DNA from 3 places in the Comamonas sp. A7-5 genome. Region 2 is predicted to be linked to each of the others. Evidence: riboswitches for the same ligand, from Rfam matches in the RefSeq annotation. Region 2 holds a riboswitch; each other region holds the start of a gene.
The links. Region 2 has a riboswitch for thiamine pyrophosphate ahead of thiC (phosphomethylpyrimidine synthase ThiC). Riboswitches for the same ligand answer to the same signal wherever they lie in the genome.

Region 1 (7,570 bases), on a different contig from region 2:
GTGCGCGCTTGAGGATGGCTGCGCTGCTTTGCGCACTGGGGCCACGATCCTCTGCCACGGCCTCGTGGTAGAGCTCGCGCAGCGCATCGGGCTTGTCGTCGCCAGACGGGTTTTCGGGGTGCATATTCATGCCAGTTCCTCCAGCGCGGCGCGCAGTTTGGCACGCGCATAGCGCAAGCGGCTTTTGGCCGTTTCCTCGGCAACGCCGGTGGCCTGGGCAATTTCGGCCAGCGTCAGATCAGCCTCGACCTGCAGCAGAAAGCACTCGCGCTGCTCGGCCGGGAGCCGGGCAAGCGCTGCCAGGATGGCCTGGGCCATGAGTTGACGATCGAGCTGCTGCTCGGGCTCAAAGCCCGAGGCCGCAAACAGGCTTTCGGCCAGCCGCATGGACTCTTGCGTGTCTGCCGACAGGCTGATGCCCGGCCGCTGCCTGCGCCAGTGATCGACCAGGCGGTTGTGCGCCATGGTGAACAGCCAGGTCGTGAACCTGCTGCGCACCTCATAGCGGCAGGCGCAGTCCACCACGGCAAGCCAGAGGTCTTGCGCCAGATCATCGGCCAGCGCAGCATCGCCCGTGTTGCGATAGAAATAGCGCCATATGCGCAGGCTGTGCCGGGCATAAAGCGTCTCGAACGCCGTGGCCTGCCCTGCGGCATAGCTGCGCATCAGGGCTTCATCGGCGAGTTGGGCTTGGGCAAGCGGCGGTGCAAGCATGCCCGCGATTATGCAAACTCCGCAGCCCACTTTGCTCAGTTGCGCGGCGGGTCCGGGACAAAACCATTGTCGCCAGGAAAGGGATTGGGCACGCGCGGCTGCGGCGGCCGTGGACGAGGCTCGCGAATCACGCCTCTGGCGACCAGATTGGCATAGCTGTCGTAACGAATGCGCACCATCTGCCGGGGCTGGTCTGTATCGGCCTCGAACTCCACCTGGGTGACTTGCGAGCGCTCCACCGCGCCATGGCCCGTGCCTAGCGAGGGGGCCGGCGAGGCCGATGGTGCCCGGCGCTCGGCGCTGCGGCTCTTGCTGGCGGCCTGCGGCACGGCGACATCCGCCGCAGCAGATTCAGCCGCCGAGGCACTGGCCTGCGCTTGCGGCTCATGGAGCGGCCCCTGATAGGCAGCAGGCTCTGGCAGCTTTTCACGGTACAGTGCGACCCCGATCACGCCCACATCCTGCGGCCTGCCGGTTCTGGCGGCATAGGACATATCGCTTTCGGAGAAATAGAACGCGGCCACGTTGTCATTGCTCTTGCGCCAGCCCCGCACGTCATAGCTGTCGCCCGCATCCAGCACATAGCCGCCTTCGGCGCGAGAGCTCGCCGTGCGGCCATTGATGGCATTGACCCCGTCGACGCTGATGACGCCCATGATGCGGCGGCTCTCGAGGTTGCGGATGCGCACCGCATAGTTGGCACCGGGGCGGCCCACCACCCACAGCTCTCCCTCGTGACTGTACTGGGGCAGTACCCGGCCCGTGGCACGTTCGATGATGCTGACCTGGGCCAGCTTGTGGTTGCCGCGCGTCCAGGCCGAGGCCGGCGCGGCGGCCACCATCGCGACAGCGCAGAGCAGAGAAGCGCGCAGCAAACGGCCGCGCGACAGCAAGAAACCTGGAACCGGGGGTTCGATATGGACAGACAACATGGACAAGGCCTCCTCAAGGTACAGCCACAGCGGCGTGAAACAAACTTGTCGGAGGCTGAAACGCAGCAGCAGACGCAACGGGGTCAAGACAGGCACTCTGATTTGCAAGCATTTGCAACACAGCTTTGCGCTGCAGTTCTGCCCCCGCCGCTGCATGTCTGGCACAATCGCGCTCGCTGCAGCCCAAGGCAGGCAGCAATGCTGGGGGTGTCCTGACCAAGACCGGTCAGGGCTGAGAGAGTCCCTTTGAACCTGATTGCGCAAGCGGTGTCTTGACCACCGCTTGCCCGAGATCATCCTCGCGCAGGGAAGCTGTCCAAGGTGTCAGACCGCGACTGGCCATGTCTTTGCTGGCTCGCCGCGCAAACCATGCGGCCCCCTGCTTCGTTTTTCTGGCGGAGCATTCATGAATTCATCTTCTTCCACATCGGCCAATCGGGCCCTGGCCCCGGTGACGGCTAAGGAGCGCGTCTTTGCCTGGCGCGACCATGCCTCGCTGTGGTTCAGCCTGGGCGTAGGCCTGCTGGTCATGCAGATGGGCGCCTATCTGCTGCCCGCGCTCAGCCCGCTACATGCGCTGATCGCGATAGCCATCGGCTCGCTGATCGGTGCCGGTCTGCTGGGTTGGGTGGGCAAGCTGGGCTGCGACAGCGGCCTGTCCAGTGCAGGGCTGATGCACAGCGTCTACGGCCGCCACTTCGCACGACTGCCTATCGTGCTCAACATCATCCAGCTGCTGGGCTGGGGCAGTTTCGAGCTGGTGGTGATGCGTGACGCCACCGTGGCGCTGGGCAAACAAAGCGGCATCATGGGCGCTGCCTATTGGCCCTGGCTGGCCACTCTGCTCTGGGGTGGCGTGATCCTGCTGCTGATGAGCGGCTCCATGACCACCCTGGTGCGCCGCATCATCTCGCGCGTAGCCTTGCCGCTGGTGATTGCCTCGCTGCTGTGGCTGAGCTGGCAATTCCTCAAAATGGCCGGCGTCACGGGCCTCGGGACCTTGCTGGCCCGCGAAGGTGCAGGCGGCATGAGCATGCTCGGCGCCGTCGATCTGGTGATCGCCATGCCCATCAGCTGGCTGCCGCTGGTGGCCGACTATGCGCGCCACGGCAAAAGCGGCAAGTCCGCGCTGACGGGTGCCTGGACCGGCTTTGCCCTGGCCAATATCTGGTGCTACTCCCTGGGCGTGCTGGTGGCCCTGACCCTGCCCAGCGAAGACCTGGTCACGGCCCTGCTGCTGGCCCAGGGCGGGCTGATTGCCCTGTCGCTGATTCTGATCGACGAGGTGGACAATGCCTATGGCGATGCCTACTCGGGCGCCATGTCGGCCCACAGCCTGCAACCTGGCTGGAGCATTCGCCGCTGGGGCCTGCTGATCGCGGCCCTGTGCACGGCACTGGCCATGGTGCTGCCCATGCACAGTCTGGAGCCGTTTTTGCTGTTGCTCAGCTCCTGCTTTGTGCCGCTGTTCGGCGTGATGCTGGGTCGCCTGGCCTTTGGCACCGATGCCGTGCAACTGATGCAAAAAGCGCCCGCCATGCGCTGGGATGCCGTGGCCATCTGGGTGCTGGGCATTGCCTTCTATCACCTGCTGCCCTATGTGAGCACGGCCCTGGGCTCGGCCCTGCCCACGCTGGCGCTGACTTTTGTGGTGGCTCTCGCCACACGCCAGCTGCAGCCTCGCTCCGTTGCTGCCTGACTGAAACTCAAAGGCAATAGCATCACACGCGCGGTAGAAAGGCTCTGCAGCCATCTCCTCTGTTCTTACTTGGCGCCCGCCGCCTGCAGCATATGAACCACGGCCTTCTGCCCGCGCTGGCGTGCATGGGCCAGGGCCGTCACCCCATCCTTGTCAGGCAGATTCAGATCCGCCTTCGCGTCGATCAAGGCCCGAATGATGGCCTGATGGCGCGGCCCGCCGTCGCTGAGCACCACGGCTTCCATCAGGCAGGTCCAGCCCAGCCGGTTGACATGGTTCACATTCACGCCGGCGGCGATCAGCGCCTGGGCCGTTTCCAGATGGCCGCGCTCGCAAGCCGGAATCAGGGCCGTGCCGCCATAGCGGTTGGTGCTCTTGAGATCGGCGCCATAGGAAATCGTCATACGCACAATCTCCAGCCGGCCCTGCGCACCGGCCAGCAGATAGGCGCTGTCCTGCATCTGGTTCTGGATATTGGGGCTGGCACCGTGCATCAGCAGCGATCGCGCCACCTCGATATGGTTGGCCGCCGTGGCCAGCAGCAATGGGGTATTGCCCCGGGCGTCCTGCACGTCGACAGGCGCGTTGCCAGCCAGCAGATTGCGCACCGCCACGGCATCGCCCTGCGCGGCAGCGGCCAGCAATTGCTGGCCCAGCATCTGAGGATCCCCGGCTTTTGGCGCCGCAGCGGCGGCAGGTGTTGCAGCCGCTGCAGTCGCCGATGCCCTACTCTGGCAGGCCGTGAGCAGGGTCGCGGCGGCCAGAGCCGTCAATGCAAGCGTCAATCGGGTGGTCAACGAGGCACGCCCATGGGCGCTGGTTGGCTGGTTCATGGCATTCCTTTATGGCTGTCGGGTGTTCAGCCCCTGTCAGCTTTCTACAGGAACTATAGCTAGCCACGCAAGTCCGATGGGGGTTACAGCCTGTTTTCAATCGATAAAAGGAGAATCTGCCCCGTGCCTTGCAACCGCTGGATCCGCACCGCCGCCACTTCAAGCCTGATCGCGCTGGGTGCGCTCACCGCCGGCCTGCTGCCGGCCCTCGCACAAGCCCAGGAATTTGTCAGTATCAAGGGCAAGACCGTGAATGTGCGCGAGCAGCCCAACACCCGCTCCGCAACCCTCTGGGAACTGAGCAAGGGCTATCCGCTGCAAGTCACCCAGCGCAAGGGGCAGTGGCTGCGCGTGAAGGACTACGAGTCCACGCTGGGCTGGGTCCACGCCCCGCTGACCAGCAAGAGCCCGCATATGGTGGTGACGGCGCGCACGGCCAATCTGCGCTCCGGCCCCGGCCAGAAGCACAAGCGCGTGGGCAAGCTGGAGCAGCATGAGGTGCTGCAGACTCTGAAAAAGCAAGGTAGCTGGGCCCAGGTGCAGCGCAGCAACGGCCAGAGCGGCTGGGTGGCCAAGAATCTGGTCTGGGGCTGGTAAGCCCTGCAACACGAACACCCAAAGCAAAGGCCTGCAGCAGCAGGCCTTTTTTGCGGGCGCCGTAATCAGCCTTCGACGATCAGCTGTGCACGCGGCGCATAGCCATGATTGAGGGGGCCGTGACCCTGGCCGGTATAGACCTCGGCTCCCGCCTCGATGGCGCCCAGAATATAGCGGCGCGCCTCGGTCACTGCGGCCTCCAGCGCCAGCCCCTGAGCCAGGAAGGAGGCAATCGCCGACGACAGCGTGCAGCCCGTGCCATGGCCGTTATGGGTGACGATGCGCTGCGACTGCAGGCGCAGATAGTCGCCGACCTGCTGGCCTTGCCGGCCCAGCACATCCATGACCAGATCGCCGCTCAGATGCCCGCCCTTGAGCAATACGGCCGGCGCGCCCATGGCCAGCAGATCGGCCACGGCCGCATCCAGCGCTGCAATGCCGTCGATGTTGCGACCCAGCAGCAAAGCTGCTTCATCCAGATTGGGGGTAATCACCGTCGCCAGCGGGAACAGCTCCTGGACCAGCGCCTGTGCCGTCTCGGGAACGATCAGGCGGTCACCACTGGTGGCCACCATCACGGGGTCCAGCACCACGTTCCTGATACCGTGGCGACGGATCGCATCCGCCACCACGCTCACCACATCGGGGGTTGCCAGCATGCCGATCTTGACGGCATCGACGCCTATGTCCTGCACAACGGCATCGATCTGGCCGCGCACGGTATCGAGCGGAATGCCGTGAATACCCGTCACACCCAGCGTGTTCTGCACGGTGATGGCCGTGATCGCCGTCATGCCGTAGCAGCCCAGAGCCGCACAGGTCTTGAGGTCGGCCTGGATGCCGGCGCCACCGCCGCTGTCCGAGCCGGCTATGGAGAGCACGCGTGCATAGCGCTTTTTTGCGGCGCCGGAGATGGAGGAAGAAGCAATCACTGTCATGGCAAAAATTATCGCCCATGCGCATGGTCAATGCGTGCTGTTTGCGGTTGTGCTGTAATGTCCAACGGACGAAACAGGGGTGTCCCGCAGGCAAGCAGCCTGTGCGGACTGAGAAACACCCTGGGGCTGCGCCAGCCACGGGCTGCGCACCAGAGCACCATCCGTGCCCTGTGCCCCCTGCACCCGATCCAGGTCATGCTGGCGTGGGGAGTTTCACAAGCCGCAAGGCATGCCGCGTTTTGTCCTGCACATGGCCCTGTTCCTGTGTCCGGATGGAAAACGATTTGCACATGTCATTGCTACAAGCTTCTTCAAAGATCGCAATTCTCGGCGGCGGCCTCATGGGCCGTCTGCTGGCTCTGGCCCTGGCCCAGCGCGGTCACGCCATCGACCTCTATGACGCCCATGGCCCGCAAGGCGATGGTGCTGCGGCGCGCGTGGCAGCCGCCATGCTGGCGCCGCTGGCCGAGTCGGCCATTACCGAGCCCGGCGTGGTGCGCATGGGCCAGCATGGGCTCAAGCGCTGGCCCGAGCTGATAGCTCAGCTCGAGCAGCATGTGTTTCTGCAGCAAAACGGCACGCTGATTCTCTGGCACCGCCAGGATCAGGGCGATGCGGCACGCTTTTTCGGCCTGCTGGAGAAAAACCGGCGCATCAACCCCAGCCTGCCGGCCATGCAGGAGAAGACCGGCGCGGCACTGCAGGACTGCGAGCCCGCGCTGCAGGGACGCTTCAACCAGGCCGTCTATCTGCCCGGCGAAGGCCAGCTCGACAACCGTCAGCTGCTGACGGCGCTGGTCGACAAGCTCAGCGCCCTGGGCGTGCAGCTGCACTGGGACAGCCCGCGCGAGGTCGGCGACTTCCGTCCCGGCGAAGCCGGCCAGCCCGACTTCGTGTTCGACTGCCGCGGCCTGGGGGCCCGCAGCCAGTGGAAGCAACTGCGCGGCATTCGCGGCGAGGTGGTGCGCATCCATGCGCCCGAAGTCACGCTGCAGCGCCCCACACGCCTGATCCATCCGCGCTACCCCATCTATATCGCGCCCAAGGAAGATCATCTGTTCGTGATCGGCGCCACCGAGATCGAGTCCGACGATATGTCGCCGGCCAGCGTGCGCTCCACGCTGGAGCTGCTGAGCGCGGCCTATACCGTGCACCCCGGCTTTGCCGAAGGCCGGATTGTGGAGATCGCCACCCAGTGCCGCCCCACCCTGCCCGATAATCTGCCCGCCGTGCGCCTGCTGACGCCGCGCGTCATGGAAGTCAACGGCCTCTACCGCCACGGCTTCATGATCTCGCCCGCCATGCTCGACGTGGTGCTGGAGCTTGTGGACCACAACGACTCGCCGCTGGCGCGCGAGTTCGATGTCGCCGTGCATCGCAGCTGAGCCGCGAGCCCGAACTTTGGCGCACAGCACTTGCACCCCCTGCGCACGCAAGCGCCGCCGTGCAGAGGTTTAACTTAGCACCCGCTTTATTTTCCGTTTCATGCCATGAAGATCACCCTCAATCAGCAAGCCACCGAGCTGCAAGCCCATGCCACCGTGGCCGATGCGCTGGCGCAGATGCAGGCCAAGCCCCCGTTTGCCGTGGCGGTCAACACGGTGTTTGTGCCCAAGACGCAGTACGCCGACCATCCGCTCAACGAGGGCGACAGGATGGAAGTCATCTCTCCGGTGACAGGCGGCTAGAAATGAATCCCCCTGAGTCGCTTCGCGCCTTCCCCCAGGGGACGACACCCTCGCGGCGAGACGGCTCTTGCTCGGTGTCACTGACTTGGCACATGCCTGTTTGAGGCTCACTGGGCTTCACGCCCATTGCGGTACAAAGACAAGAGATATAGATAAATCATGAATACAA
Region 2 (7,570 bases):
CTCCTCGCAGCGCAGTGCCATCTCCGCAGCGGCTTCGCTGGTGATATCCCATGGATGGAACAGATCCAGATCGCGGTGCGTGCCGGGCAGCGCAATATCTGCGCTGTCGGGCAGGCGGGCAAACGGGTCTTCTGCGGTGAAGCGGGCGATGTCATAGGCAGCCTGCACGGTCTGCTTAATGGCGGCTTCGGAGAAGTCCGAGGTGCTGGCATTGCCCCGGCGCTGGCCCAGATAGACGGTCACGCCCAGCGACTTGTCGCGGTTGCGCTCCACGGTCTCCAGCTGGCCCTTGCGCACGCTGACCGACAGGCCGCAGCCTTCGGAAGCCTCGGCGCCGGCGTCCGTCGCACCCAGCTTTTTGGCATGCTGCAAAGCCTGGTCCACCAGCCCCTCGAAAAAGGCTTGGCTGAAGCTGAAACCGGCTTGCGGTGCGGATTGGGCCTGTGCACTGGAAGTGCTTGTATTGCTGGAGCGAGGTTTTTTCATAGCGGCGGATATGATAGCCGCCACTGCGGCGCCCTCTGCGCTGCCACCGATATTGCCCCCTTACCATGTCACGCAAACCCACCAAAGGCTATTTTGTTCGCGGAAAGTTCGTTGCCGAAGGCAGCGAGCTGGACCTTGAGCTGAAGGCCGAACTCAAAGGCACCTACGACTCCACCAAGACCGACCTCAAGCGCGAAAGTGATGCGCTGCAGGATCTGGGCAAGGAGCTGATGACGCTGCGCAGCGACCTCTTCAAGCGCCTGCAGCTGTCCGACCAACTGATCGACGCGTTGGCCGAAGCCAAGCGCATCACCAACTTCGAAGGCAAGCGCCGCCAGCTCCAGTATGTGGGCAAGCTCATGCGCAAGCTGACGCCGGAACAGGTCGCGGCCGTCAAGCAGGCACTGGACGAGCAGCGCAATGGCTCGGCCAGCGAAAAAATGTCGCTGCAGGTGGCCGAGCAATGGCGCGACCGCCTGATCGTCGAGGAAGCGGCCCTGTCCATCTGGCTGGAGCATTTCCCCGGCACCGATGTGCAGCAACTGCGCTCGCTGATCCGCCAGTCGCGCAAGGACATCGACAAGGCCAAGGAGCAAGCCGCCGCAGCGGCCGCTGCCGCCGGCCCCGATGCCGAGCCCAAGGAAGTCAGCAAGGGCCGCGCCTACCGCGACCTGTTCCAGCTGGTGCGTGAGCAACTGGCCAGCGCCGGCAAGGCCGGTGCGAGCGCCGAGGATGACGGCGATGAGTGATGCGCCCGTATATCTTCACGATGCCGTGAAGATCGGCATTGTCTCCATCAGCGACCGCGCCAGCAGCGGCGTCTATGAAGACAAGGGCCTGCCCGCGCTCCAGGAATGGCTGAGCCGCGCGCTCAAGAACCCCATCCAGTTCGAGCCGCGCCTGATTCCCGACGAGCAGGCCGGCATCAGCGCGGCGCTGATCGAGCTGGTCGATGCAGGCTGCAGCCTGGTGCTGACCACCGGCGGCACCGGCCCCGCGCTGCGCGATGTGACGCCCGAGGCCACCCTGGCCGTGGCCCACAAGGAAATGCCGGGCTTTGGCGAGCAGATGCGCCAGATCAGCCTGGCTTTTGTGCCCACGGCCATACTCTCGCGCCAGGTGGCGGTGATACGCGGCAGCAGCCTGATCATCAATCTGCCGGGCCAGCCCAAGGCGATTGCCGAGACGCTGGAAGGCCTTAAGGACGCCGACGGCAAATCCAAGGTCAATGGCATTTTTGCTGCAGTTCCCTACTGCATCGACCTGATCGGCGGCCCCTATCTCGAAACCCATGACGAGATCTGCAAGGCCTTTCGCCCCAAGACCGCGATTCGCGCACCGCGCACTGCATAGCCTGCAGCACCAGGTGCAATCCCTGCCAAAACATCCACCAAAGCAGCCTCCGGGCTGCTTTTTTCATGGCGCTCACGTGGCATGGCTGCTGCGGGTATCTCGCTGCAATCGCTATCAGAATAAAAGCACTTTGCGCCTTTCATTCATGGACTTCAGCAATAAATCAATATGAAATCCATGAACAACAAGCGCTAGCAGCTATCAAAGCTGGTGTATCCCTTGGGATTTCCCGCAAGTGCTTGCCCCGATGCCAGACGCAATCGCCGCCCCTAGCATGTTTGCTGCGATGCAGCGACAGCGGCCACCCGCCGCCCGGACGCTGCACGCTCTCTCCACATTTCTCATAATTTTCAGGAGACTCCATGCATCGCTTGTCCCAGTCTGCGCCCTCTGCCTGCCTGCTGGCTCTCGCCCTGACGGCGGCCTTCGCGGCCCCCGTCATGGCACAGGAAAAAGTCAAGATCGGCTTCATCACCGACATGTCCAGCCTCTATGCCGATGTGGAAGGCAAGAACGGTGCCGTTGCCATACAGATGGCGATTGACGACTTTGGCGGCAAGGTACTGGGCAAGCCCATCGAGCTGCTGACGGCCGACCACCAGAACAAGGCCGATATCGCGGCCAGCAAGGCCCGCGAATGGATAGACACGCAAGGCATCAGCCTGGTGTTCGGCGGCACCAACTCCGCCACCGCCCTGGCCATGGCCAAGGTCGCGCAGGAGAAAAAGCGGGTCTTCATCGACAATGGCGCGGGTAGCTCGGCCCTGACCAACGAGCAGTGCAGCCCCTATACCGTGCACTACGCCTTCGATACCGTGGCCCTGGCCAAGGGCACGGGCGGCGCCGTGGTGGACACCGGCGGCAAGAACTGGTTCTTTGTGACGGCCGACTATGCCTTCGGCCATGCACTGGAAGCCGACACCAGCAAGATCATCGAAGCGCGTGGCGGCAAGGTGCTGGGCTCGGTCAAGACGCCACTCAACGCCAGCGATTTCTCCAGCTTCATGCTACAGGCCCAGAACAGCAAGGCGCAGATCCTGGGCCTTGCCAATGCCGGCGGAGACACCATCAACTCCATCAAGGCGGCCAAGGAGTTCGGCGTCACCAAGAACATGAAGCTGGCCGGCCTGCTGGTCTTCTTCAGCGACATCCACAGCCTGGGCCTGAAGAACACCGAAGGCATGCAGTTCACGGCCCCCTGGTACTGGGACATGAACGATGGCTCGCGCAAGTTTGCCGACGCCTTCATGGCCAAGACCCAACGTCGCCCCAGCGAGATCCAGGCCGCCGACTACTCGGCCACCATGAACTACCTCAAGGCCGTGGAAAAAGCCGGCACGCTCGATGCCGACAAGGTCATGGCTACCTTGAAAAGCACCAAGATCGACGACTTCTTCGGCCAGGGCTATATCCGCGAAGACGGCCGCTATGTGCACGATATGTACCTGATGCAGGTCAAGTCGCCAGCCGAGTCCAAGGGCACCTGGGACTACTACAAGATCATCAAGAAGCTGCCGGCCGAGCAGATCTGGACCACCAAGGCGGAAAGCAAATGCCAGTACTGGCGGTGACTTGAACCCGCGAGGCATACGCCCCGCATCGGAACAACGGACAGCGAGCCGCGGCAGCTGTCCGTTTTTTTATGGCAGCAGTTCCAGCAGCTCCAGGTTTCAACCCGCAACAAACTTACATCGCGATATTTGCGCCTTATCGAGATGGACCTGACGGGTGGCATCCCCAGCGCTCCTTTCCAAGCCGAGCGCTGCAGACTCTGCTCCATTACGGAACAAAAAGGCAGGCCCTCGTGCCTGCCTTTTTTCATGGCGACGGGCGAAAGCGCCTGATGCACAAGCGCCGCAGCCCGACTTCAGCTCAGGTCAACGTGCCGTGGTGTCGGTCGATGCATTGACGATGGGAATGTAGAAATCGCCGCCCGCCTGATTGAACTCCGCCGCCTTGGCCTGCATGCCTACGGCAATGCTGTTCTCGGCGCTCACGCCTTGCTGCTTGGCAAAGTCGCGCACTTCCTGGGTGATCTTCATGGAGCAGAACTTGGGTCCGCACATGGAGCAGAAATGGGCCACCTTGGCGCTGTCCTTGGGCAGGGTTTCGTCGTGGTAGGCCTGGGCCGTGTCGGGATCCAGTCCCAGGTTGAACTGGTCCTGCCAGCGGAAATCGAAGCGCGCCTGGGAGAGCGCATCGTCACGCGAACGCGCGCCTGGATGGCCCTTGGCGACATCGGCGGCATGGGCCGCAATCTTGTAGGCGATGATGCCCTGCTTGACGTCGTCGCGGTCGGGCAGACCCAGATGCTCCTTGGGCGTGACATAGCACAGCATGGCCGTGCCGAACCAGCCGATCATGGCCGCGCCGATGGCCGAAGCGATATGGTCGTAGCCGGGGGCGATGTCTATGGTCAGCGGGCCCAGGGTGTAGAACGGAGCCTCGTGGCAGTGCTTGAGCTGCTCGGTCATGTTGGCTTGGATCATGTGCATGGGCACATGGCCGGGGCCTTCGATCATGGTCTGCACATCGTGCTTCCAGGCGATCTGCGTCAGCTCGCCCAGCGTGGCCAGCTCGGCAAACTGGGCATCGTCGTTGGCATCCGACGCGCAGCCGGGACGCAGGCCATCACCCAGCGAGAAGCTCACGTCATACTGCTTCATGATGTCGCAGATATCCTCGAAATGCTCGTAGAGGAAGCTCTCGCGGTGATGAGCCATGCACCACTTGGCCATGATGGAGCCGCCGCGCGAGACGATGCCGGTGCGGCGCTGGGCCGTGAGGTGGATGTAGGCCAGACGCACGCCGGCGTGGATGGTGAAGTAGTCCACGCCCTGCTCAGCCTGCTCGACCAGCGTGTCGCGGAAGATCTCCCAGGTCAGGTCCTCGGCAATGCCGCCGACCTTTTCCAGCGCTTGATAGATGGGCACGGTGCCGATGGGCACGGGCGAGTTGCGCACAATCCAGTCGCGCGTGGTGTGGATGTTCCTGCCGGTGGACAGGTCCATGACATTGTCCGCACCCCAGCGAATCGCCCAGACCAGCTTTTCCACCTCTTCCTCGATGCTGGAAGTCACGGCCGAATTGCCGATGTTGGCATTGATCTTGACCTTGAAATTGCGGCCGATGGCCATGGGCTCGATTTCAGGGTGGTTGATATTGGCCGGAATGATGGCGCGGCCGCGCGCCACTTCGTCGCGCACGAATTCGGGTGTGATGATCTTCGGGATCGCTGCGCCCAGGCTGTTGCCGGCCAGGCGCAGCTCGCGCGCCGCGTCCTGCTGGTACTGCGCCATCCATTCACGGCGACCGTTTTCACGCAGGGCCACATACTCCATCTCGGGCGTGATGATGCCGCGCTTGGCATAGTGCATCTGGGTCACGTTCTGGCCAGATTTGGCACGGCGCGGCTGGCGCTGCAGCGCGGCCGCCTCGGCGCGCAGCTGGTCCACGCGCGCATCTTCCTCGCCGCGCTTGCCGCCGTCGTCCAGCGCCACACGCAGGCGACCCACGTAGTATTCGCTGTCGCCGCGCGCTTCGATCCAGGCACCTCGCACGCTGGGCAAGCCCTGGCGCACGTCGATCTGTATGGCGGGGTCGGTATAGGGACCCGAGGTGTCGTAGACGCTGACCTGCTCTCCATTGGTGAGCGCAATATCGCGCACCGGCACACGCAGCTGCGGATGCAGCGCGCCACTCAGATAGCTCTTGGTCGATGCGGGAAACGGCTGGCGCGACTGTGCCAGCAGCTCGGCAAAACGGGCGGCATCGGGGGCATGACCTGCAGCAGGCGTAAAAATGGAATCAGGGGCGTTCATCGCAGTCTCCTCAAAGCGGTTGAAGTGCATCAAACGCTCCGTGGAGTGCGGCCCTGCTCTGATCTTGCCCTGCACGGGCCCGGCCCGCTATGGGGTATCCGGCCTGTGCCGCCGAAATTCTGCAATTTCGGCCTGGTTCTTCACGCACCGGCTGTCCAGAAAAGACAAAACCCCAGTGCGCGAGGCGCCTGGGGTTTGCTGTGCCTATGGCTTTCAGGGTTGGCACTCGCGCCAGTTGCCCTGTCAATCCATCGGCCCTGCGTCAGGGTCCCGCTCTTCTTCCGCCGGTATGAACCGGATCAAGTTCGTCGGGTTCGCCTGCACTGTTTTCACAGTGACTGGCATCTCAGCGCTTTCGCACACCCCGGAGCTGCACGCAGTATAGGCTGGTTTTGCCACAATTTGCGCACTCTTGAAGCTGTTTAACTATCCTGACCCTCAAGCGTCTAATCCGCCGTTCAATCCAGCCCCTGCAACACCAGCCATTCATTGCTGGCAGCACGGCTTGCGCGCCACTGGTTGATGGGCGCGCTGACATCCTCGTAGCCCAGGGCGATGCCGAAGGCAATCTGGTAGCCATCCGGCAATGCCAGCTGTTCGATCAGCATGTCGTTGTACATGCGCCAGAAGCCCTGGGCACAGGTGGCCAGACCTTTCTCCACGGCCAGCAGCATGAAGGACTGCAGATAGATGCCCAGATCCACCCATTGCGCATAGCCCATGCGCTCCTCCACGGCCACGAAAATGCCCACGGGCGCACCGAACATCTGGCCGTTCTTGGCCAGTTGGGCCAGACGTGCTGCCTTGTCCTCGCGGCCGATATTGATTGCACGGTAAAGATCTTCGCCGTTTTCAAAGCGGCGACTGCGGTAGGGTTCCCACAAACCGGGTGGATAGGACAGGCCGGGGCGCTGCACGGCCTCGGTCTCCCTGGCCCTGGCGCACAGATCCTTGAGCGCCTGTCCGCCCACTGCGGTCACACGCCAAGGCTGCATATTGCCGCCGGATGGCGCCTGTGCTGCGGTCTCCAGCAAGTCCCGCACCGTGGCAGCAGCCACGGCCTGCGGCAGAAAAGCGCGCACCGAACGACGCTGCTGCAATGCTTGACGAATATCCATCTCTTCTACTTTCCTGAATCGCTGGTGTGCAGTGTAGGAGCTTGCGGCATTTTCCCGAGTCGCCGTGGATACCTTGTCGCAGCCGCCCCGGTGCTTGCCCTGATGGCGCGCCCTGCTCCAACTGCGACCATGCTGGCTGCCCGTCGCAGTGACTGGGTACTCACCACCTCAGGAGATGACTCTGATGAAGCCTCGCTCTGTTTGCTCCGCTACCGCTTTTTCCCCAAGAACATTGACGCTGGCACTGGGATGCCTGCTGACCGCTGCAGGCGCTCAGGCGCAGGACAAGATTCGCATCGGCTTCATCACCGATATGTCGGGCCTCTATGCCGATGTGGACGGCAAGGGCGGAGCCCTGGCCGTGCAGATGGCCGTGGACGACTTTGGCGGCAAGCTGCTGGGCAAGCCCGTCGAGGTGCTGACGGCCGACCACCAGAACAAGGCCGATATCGCGGCCAGCAAGGCACGCGAGTGGTTCGACACTCAGGGCATGAACATGCTGATCGGCGGCACCACCTCCAGTGCCGGTCTGGCCATGGGCAAGGTGGCCGATGAGAAGAAAAAGGTCTACATCATCAACGGCGCGGGCACTTCGGCCCTGACCAACGACCAGTGCAGCCCCTATTTCGTGCACTATGCCTATGACACCGTGGCGCTGGCCAAGGGCACGGGCAAGGCAGTGGTGGAGCTGGGTGGCAAGAGCTGGTTCTTTCTGACGGCCGACTATGCCTTTGGCCAGGCGCTGGAAGCCGACACCACCCGCGTGGTCAATGCCGCTGGCGGCAAGGTGCA
Region 3 (7,570 bases), on a different contig from region 2:
GATGCCGCGGCTGGCGCCCGTCACCAGCACCACCTTGCCGCGCAAGCCCATTGAAGAAGACTGACTCATATTCACGATTTCCGTTCAAACACTGGCAGATCCCAGGGAAGAGACAGCAGGCAAGAACCTTGGCGGCCTCGCCGCCCCGCTACGATGCTGTCCTCCCCCAAGGCGCGAGGCCGCCCAGGCAACGCGCCTCCAAGGGGATATTTACAGCGGCAAAACCACATCTGCCACCTTGATCTGACGCTGCACCATGCCCAGCGCACGATAGGCATCGGCACCTTTTTGCAGCGCGGCCATATCGAAGCTGCCCAGCGGCTGGCCCTGGACTGCCGGCATGGAAGAAGCGTTACGCAGGCGGATCACATCCAGATTGATATCGCGACGCGTGCCGTCGATGGCATATTTGCTGGCCAGCACCGAGGCCTCCTCGGGATTCGCCATCATCCAGGCAGCGCTTTCGCGGTAGCCCTTGACGAATGCCTTGAGCAAATCCTTCTTCTGCTGGAACACCTCCTCGCGCACCACAAACATGTCGCTGGACATATTGAGGTGGTCGCTGACCTGCATCACATTGACATCGCCTATGCCCTTGCGCAGTCCCACGGCCAGACCGGTATCCGTGGCGGCCGTGGCGTCAACCTGCCCTTGCATCAGGGGCGCAAAGTTCAACAGGCCGGTCACGACAATGCTCACATCCGACTCCTTGAGGCCGGCCTGATGCAGCATCACCAACAGGTTCTGGCGCGTGCCGCTGGCAAGGCTGTAGACACCGATCTTCTTGCCCTTGAGGTCTGCGGGCTTGCGAATGCCCGAGGACTTGAGCGAAACCACATTGAACACGTTCTGCGGATAGATGTCGTAGATCGCCACCAGCTTCTCGCCCTTGTCCAGAGCCATGAAGAAGGAGCCGGGGTCGGTGAACGCCACGTCGGCCTGGCCGCTGAGGATATTGCGGATCGCATCGCCGCCGCCTGCTCCGGGCAGATAGGCCAGCTCCACGCCATTCGCCTTGAAGAAACCTTTTTCGGGCTCGACCAGAATATTGGTGATCTCGCTGATGGGCTTGCTCCAGCCGGCCAGGCGAATCTTGCCCTGCAGAGGAACCGCCATGCTGGTGCCGGTCATGGCAAGGCCGCTCAGGCCTGCACAGGCGCCGAGCAGGCTGCGGCGAGAGATGAACGAAGTCTGGTTGCTGGAGTGCATGACAAATGGTTTGAAGATGCAGTCAGGCCCGGTCGCCCGACTGCGAGGTTGAAAAGTGATGAGAGCGCAGCAAATAGCGCTCCAGAACAAGGCAGGCCTGATACAGCAGCAGGCCCATGGCGGCGATCAGCACCAGCGCCGCAAACATCAGCGTGGTGTCCATCATTCCCTGGGCAGCAATGACCACGGCGCCCAGGCCCTGGCTTGCACCCATGAACTCGGCCACCACGGCACCGACCAGCGCCAGCACGACGGCCACGCGCAGCCCGGCCAGAATCGCGGGCAGCCCGGTCGGCAGTTTCAGGCGCAGCAAGGTCTGCAGCCTGGTTGCGCCCAGCATGCGAAACAGCTGCAGGCGCTGGCCATCCACCTGCCGCAGGCCCGTCAATGTGTTTTCCATCAATGGGAAAAAGCAGATCAGCGCCGTGATCAGCACTGTCGGCAACATGCCGAAGCCGAACCACAGCACAAACAATGGCGCCAGGGCCAGCTTGGGCACGACCTGGCTGACCACCACATAGGGCTTGAGCACGCGCTCCAGCAACTCGGACTCGGCCAGCGCCATACCGGACAGCAGACCTACGGCGCTGCCTATGAGCAGGCCCAGCAGCAAGGCCTGCAAGGTCGCCCAGAGATGCGGCCAGAAATAGCCGGACGCGAGACCCGACCACAGGGACAGCGCCACTGCCGAGGGTGCAGGCAAGACCAGCGCCGACAAGCCAAATTGCCTCACAGCCAGCTCCCACATTGCGATCACAGCTATCAAAAGCGATGCAGACAGCCAATGTGTTCTGTTCAGCAGGCCGCTCATGCGCCACCCCGGTCCATGGATGTGCGAATGCGCGCGCAATAGTCGTTGAACGCCGCGCCATGACGCAGGCTCTGCTGGCGAGGCTGTGGCAACTCGACAGACCAGTCGTCCACGATGCGGCCACCATGCATGAGTGCAATACGGTCACCCAGATAGACAGCCTCGTTAATGTCGTGGGTGACGAAGAGCACCGTCGTGCCATGCCGCTGGCAGGTGCGCAGCAAATCGTCCTGCAGCTCGGCACGCGTGATGGCATCCAGCGCCGCAAAAGGCTCGTCGAGCAGCAGCAGCGGCGGCTCCAGAATCAGGGCGCGTGCCAGCGCCACCCGGCTTTGCTGTCCGCCCGAGAGCTGACGCGGATAGAGCGAAGCATGTTCGGCAAGACCCAGTTGCTCCAGCAACTGCATGGCCGCCTGTTGATCCTGCTGCGTGGGCTTGCGCTGCAGCGACACAGGCAGCAGCACGTTGTCGATCACCGTATGCCAGTCCAGCAGCGTCGGCGCCTGGAACATAAAGCCCAGTTGCGGCCCCGGCGCTGCCACTTCGCTGCCGCGCAGCAAGACATGGCCCGACTGGGACCGGAGCAGGCCTGCCGCCAGCTTGAGCAGCGTGGTCTTGCCGCAGCCGCTGCGCCCCAGCAGGCAGTGAAACTCTCCTGCCCCGATCTGCCAGTCCACGCCATCCACCACCGGCGCTCGCCCTGGGTAGCTGTATCGGGCCTGCTTGAACTCCATGAATGCCACGGCTGTATCCACTCCCTCAGTCCGCATAAGAGGCCAGCGGCTGGGCCGCCAGTTCTGCCGACTGCTCGATCTCCGTCATGCGCACCAGATCCAGCAGATTGAAGCGCCCGTCATGGTGCCAGCCCGCCTCGGGCATGCTCATGGAGCCGATGGCGCTGATACGCGTGACGCCAACCGCACCCAGCAGCCCCGCCAGGCGGTACAGCTCTTCGGGGCCGGCAGCAATGCCGGCGGTCTGCAGATAGTCGCGCTGAGCGGCCACCACGGGCAGCACGGCATCGAGCCGGTCCACAGCCACCACGGCAATCGTGCGGTACAGCGCGGTCGGTGCCAAGGGCTGAAGACTCTCGCTGTAGGCAACGCTCCAGGGCGCATCCACAGGCCCCAGCAACTGGTGTGCTTCACCGCCCCACTCCATGTTCTGCTGCCAGCGTGCCAGCGCCGCCCCTTCTTCCAGATCCAGCTCGCGGCGTGCAAATCGTCGCTGCAGATTGGCAAGCTCGGCTGCCAGATAGTCGGCAAAAGCACGCGCAGAGACCGGCGCCCCACGCTGCACATAGAACACATGGGGCGAGTAGCAGCCCTGCTGGTCATAGCGCATCACGTCCCAGGCCGCCAGCCTTGCCATGGCCGGAGCCTTGAGCGTATCCAGCGCCTGCGCGTCGATCAAGCCAAAGCCCAGCTTGTGGCCATGGGGCAAAAAGCGCGTCGTCACGGGCAGGCGACGACGCAACGCATCCAGCGTCTGGTTGCCGCCATAGGCCAGCACCGTATCGGCCTGGGTATAGAGCGCGTCGGCCTCCTCGCCACCTGCACCGCGCCACCACACCACGGCCAGGCAATCGGCCAGCGGCGGGTGGACCTCTGCCAGCAAGCGTGCAAACCAGCCCGCAAACAAAGGCTCGGCACTGGCCAGCTTGCCAATCGCAGGGGCCTTGACCAGCAAGCCGCAGACCAGGCTCCACAGCGACAGCGCAGGTACGTTGCCGGCCCAGCTATGCACCAGCAGATCCGGGCCGAAAGCACGTACGGCCCCGCCCTTGGCTGCCGGTTGAAAACCATCGAGTACCGCCGGATTGGCAAAATCCTCGGCCACAAAGCGCTTGAGCTGCGCTGCACGAAAGGTCTTGAAAAATCCTGTCAGCCCCAGCCGCACCATATCGGCGTCATAGCCGCTGACCACGGGCAGCCAGGCTTCGGCCTGCTGGCGGTAGATGTCGTTACGGTCAAGCAGGCGGGCCATCGCACGATCGACGGCATCGATGATATCGGCCACCGGCATGGGGCGCAGATGGGCGGCCGCGGCCTTGCGCACACGGCAGGCCAGTGCCTGCATCTGCGGCGCCGTCAGCACGGGAACGCTGACTTGCAGCACCCGCCCGTCCCGAGACGTGAAGTCCAGCGTCTGCCACTGCACTTCCTCGTCGCCCAGGCCCGGCAGATAGCCTGCCTTGATACGCTGCACCTTGCGCTGCTTGCTCATGCGCCGGCAGCTTTCACAAACTCTTCAACCGCCAGCGAGCATCCCTTGGCGGCGGCGCCCTCGGCGCGCCCAAGCAGCAAAAAGCCGTCTTTTTCCTGCGGACCGGCCCACAGGCCCACATCCTCGGTCAGGATGGTGGTCACCGCGTTGTAGTTGGCCAGATCGCAATGCACCAGAATGCCGCGCTCACCAGCTGCCACATCCCTGCCGGTGATCGGCTCCACCAGACGCGAGCGAATCCAGTGCGGACCGGACTTGACCGAAGGCAGTACCGCATTGCCATCGTCATAGAACTGGGTGCTCAGCTCGGTCATGCCATACATATTGATGCACAGACTGCGCGGCACGCCCAGCAGCTGCGAAAGCTCGGCATAGAACTGCTCGAGCGGCAGCTCGCGCGACTGCCCCTTGTAGCCGCCCGTATCCAGTACGCGGCTGCCTGCAGGCAGGCGAAAGCTGCGGCCCTGCTCGCGCAGGGCATCCATCACATGGACCAGGCTGAAGCTCGCGCCCAGCAGCGCAAAAGGCTGGCCGCTGCGCTCGGACTCATCCAGCGCGGCACACAGGGCCGGCATGTCCAGCCCTTCCGAATTCAGATAGTAGCGGCTGCCTGCCGAGCCGAATTCGGAACAGGCCAGGGCCAGATAGTGGGCCAGCGAGGAATTGGGCATGGCCTGCTCATCGGGAAACAGAATGCCCATGGGCATGCGCTCCAGACCCTGCATGAAACGTCTGGCGAAATAGCGCTTCATGGACAGGTCGTAGACATCGAGCTGCGGATGGAAATGACGTCCGCGCGCAGCGCGGCCCGTGGTGCCGCTGGTCATGAATACGCGCTCGGCGGGCGACGGCGGCTCGCTGCGCAGCTCCATGGCCTTGAAGGCATCGATGGGCACGGCCGGAACATCGCGCCAGCTCCTGACATTGCGCAGCGTGGCGCCGCGTCGCTGGCAAAAGCTGCGAAACGGCGCATTGCATTCGTACTGGTAGGCGAAGAGGCGCAGGGCGAGTTGATTGAACTGGTCGTCGGTGCAGTCATCCATTGCGATGAAAGCAAGCAGATCTGCGACCAGCGAAGCGGCCTTGTCCATGAAATTCCTTCGAGAGCGGGGACGTCATGCTCCGAAGGCTTGCTGACCATGCGAGAACGCACTGCCCTGAGGTCAGCTTGCAAGCTCTTCTTCCGCCGGTATGAACCGGGTCAAGTTCGCGGGTGTAGATCTCAGCACTGGCGTGCACCCCGGAGCGCGGCGCCATCTTACCCCAACGGCATCACTGCAAGGGGCCTGCACCGCCGCATGAAAGTCGCGTCACTTGTAACCTGGGGTAATGCTCCAGCACGGGCAAGAAGGACATACAGGGCAAAAACATCAAAATACTGCTGCCCAAATACAATCGACCCAGCACCGCAAGCTGCCTGAGACCTAACCTGCCACGGCGCCGACAATCACGCAGGTACGCCACGCCTGAAAGCGCGGCATGTCGGCGTCAGCAGAGCTTGCAAGCCATCCAGGGCACTGAACGCCCGCCCCAAGCCCCAGAGATATTCACATGCATTTTTCGCGCCTTTGTCATCTGACAGGCTGGCCTGTGGCCGCCGCCGGACTGCTGCTGACGGCACAGTCCGCAACAGCCCAGCAAGCCGCCGCCCAGCCGGAACTGCCCCAGTTGTCCGAAGTCACCGTGCGCAGCACCTTGCAGGAGTCTGCACTTGAGCAAACCCCGGCCTCCGTGACCGTGCTCGACGGCGAGCGCATGCGCGAGCGCAATCTGCAGGTCAATCTCTCGGAGTCCCTGAGTGCAGCTCCGGGTCTGCAGCTGCAGAACCGCCAGAACTACGCGCAAGACCTGCAGCTGTCGATTCGCGGCTTTGGCGCACGATCCACCTTCGGCGTGCGCGGCATTCAGATCTATGTGGACGGCATCCCCTCCACCATGCCCGATGGCCAGGGTCAGACCAACAATATCGATATCGCCTCGCTGGAGCGCGTGGAAGTGCTGCGCGGTCCTTACTCCGCCCTCTACGGCAACGCCTCTGGCGGAGTGATCAATGCCTATACCGAACGTGGTGAAGGCGCGCCCTCGGTGCAAAGCAGCTTTGCACTGGGCAGCGACGGCCAGAAGCGCCTGGGCCTCAAGGCCAAGGGCGAAACCAACGGGATTGGCTATGTGCTCAGCGCCAGCCGTTTTCTCACCGACGGCTACCGGGCCCAGAGCGCGGCGGACAAAAACCTGTTCAACGCCCGCATCGATGTCAAGCCCGACGAATACAGCCAATTGACCCTGGTAGCCAATCATGTGGACATCGATGCCAAGGACCCGGGCGGCATCACGCCCAAGGACTGGGCGGCAAATCCGAAGGCTGTGGCGTCCAACCCCTTGCTCTACGACTCGCGCAAAAGCGTGAAGCAGACCCAGGCCGGCCTGACCTATGAGCGCCAGCTGGACGGCGGCCAGGCGCTGCGCCTCATGGCCTATGCCGGTCAGCGCGAAATGATGCAGTTCCAGTCCACACCCAAGGCATCGCAGACCGGCTACAGAGGCGGAGTGATCGGCCTCAAGCGCGACTATGGCGGCATCGATGCGCGCTGGAGCGGCAAATACGAGCTGGGCAGCGGCAGCCTGAGCCTGATTGCTGGCCTGGCCGCCAACACTGTCAGGGAAGACCGCCAGGGCTACAAGAACTTTGCGGGCAACCAGCTGGGCGTGGTCGGCGAGCTGGTGCGCGACGAGCGCAACACCCTCACCAGCATAGACCCCTATCTGCAAGCCTCCTGGGCCTTTGCACCGCGCTGGAAGCTCGATGCCGGCCTGCGCTGGAGCAATGTGCAGTTCCAATCGCGCGACCATTTCCTGGCCGACAAGAATGACAGCGGCAATGCCGGATTCCATAAGCTCTTGCCGGTTGTTTCGCTCCAGCACGAGCTCAATCAGGACACCAATATCTATGCCTCTCTGGGTCGCGGCATGGAAACACCGACCTTCAACGAGATCTCGTACCGCCCCGATCTGGCCGGCGGTCTGAACTTCGGCCTCAAACCTGCGGTATCGACCAGTGCCGAGCTGGGCATCAAGCAACGCTTCAATGTGGCCGGACTGCGCGGCGACTGGTCTGCCGCGCTGTTCCAGACCAGCACCGACGATGAAATTGTGGTGGCCAGCAACGACAACGGCCGCACCTCTTATCAGAATGCCGGCAAGACCCGCCGCCGCGGCATGGAGCTGAGCACCAGCACCTGGCTGATGCCCCAGTTGCGCCTGAGCGGCGCGCTGACCTTGCTTGATGCCAGCCTGCGCAGCGGCTATTGCGACAGCAAGGGCCAG

Region 1: another riboswitch for thiamine pyrophosphate. It lies ahead of AAIL67_RS10210 (FAD-dependent oxidoreductase); the one in region 2 lies ahead of thiC (phosphomethylpyrimidine synthase ThiC).
Region 3: another riboswitch for thiamine pyrophosphate. It lies ahead of AAIL67_RS00970 (long-chain fatty acid--CoA ligase); the one in region 2 lies ahead of thiC (phosphomethylpyrimidine synthase ThiC).

The regions. Positions count from the first base shown of each region.
Region 1 is NZ_JBCPWO010000004.1:449,246-456,815, forward strand. It holds gene AAIL67_RS10175 (hypothetical protein) at 1-130, opposite strand, end outside; gene AAIL67_RS10180 (sigma-70 family RNA polymerase sigma factor) at 127-714, opposite strand; gene AAIL67_RS10185 (hypothetical protein) at 750-1,646, opposite strand; gene AAIL67_RS10190 (cytosine permease) at 2,053-3,345, shown strand; gene AAIL67_RS10195 (ankyrin repeat domain-containing protein) at 3,411-4,178, opposite strand; gene AAIL67_RS10200 (SH3 domain-containing protein) at 4,302-4,775, shown strand; gene thiD (bifunctional hydroxymethylpyrimidine kinase/phosphomethylpyrimidine kinase) at 4,841-5,713, opposite strand; TPP riboswitch at 5,779-5,940, shown strand; gene AAIL67_RS10210 (FAD-dependent oxidoreductase) at 6,004-7,098, shown strand; gene thiS (sulfur carrier protein ThiS) at 7,204-7,401, shown strand; gene AAIL67_RS10220 (thiazole synthase) at 7,561-7,570, shown strand, end outside.
Region 2 is NZ_JBCPWO010000012.1:39,967-47,536, forward strand. It holds gene pmbA (metalloprotease PmbA) at 1-486, opposite strand, end outside; gene yjgA (ribosome biogenesis factor YjgA) at 552-1,235, shown strand; gene mog (molybdopterin adenylyltransferase) at 1,228-1,839, shown strand; gene AAIL67_RS18490 (ABC transporter substrate-binding protein) at 2,202-3,410, shown strand; gene thiC (phosphomethylpyrimidine synthase ThiC) at 3,717-5,660, opposite strand; TPP riboswitch at 5,920-6,037, opposite strand; gene AAIL67_RS18500 (nitroreductase) at 6,119-6,778, opposite strand; gene AAIL67_RS18505 (ABC transporter substrate-binding protein) at 6,963-7,570, shown strand, end outside.
Region 3 is NZ_JBCPWO010000001.1:224,739-232,308, forward strand. It holds gene AAIL67_RS00945 (SDR family oxidoreductase) at 1-69, opposite strand, end outside; gene AAIL67_RS00950 (ABC transporter substrate-binding protein) at 211-1,209, opposite strand; gene AAIL67_RS00955 (ABC transporter permease) at 1,232-2,020, opposite strand; gene AAIL67_RS00960 (ABC transporter ATP-binding protein) at 2,017-2,790, opposite strand; gene AAIL67_RS00965 (acyl-CoA reductase) at 2,780-4,246, opposite strand; gene AAIL67_RS00970 (long-chain fatty acid--CoA ligase) at 4,243-5,337, opposite strand; TPP riboswitch at 5,408-5,499, opposite strand; gene AAIL67_RS00975 (TonB-dependent receptor) at 5,798-7,570, shown strand, end outside.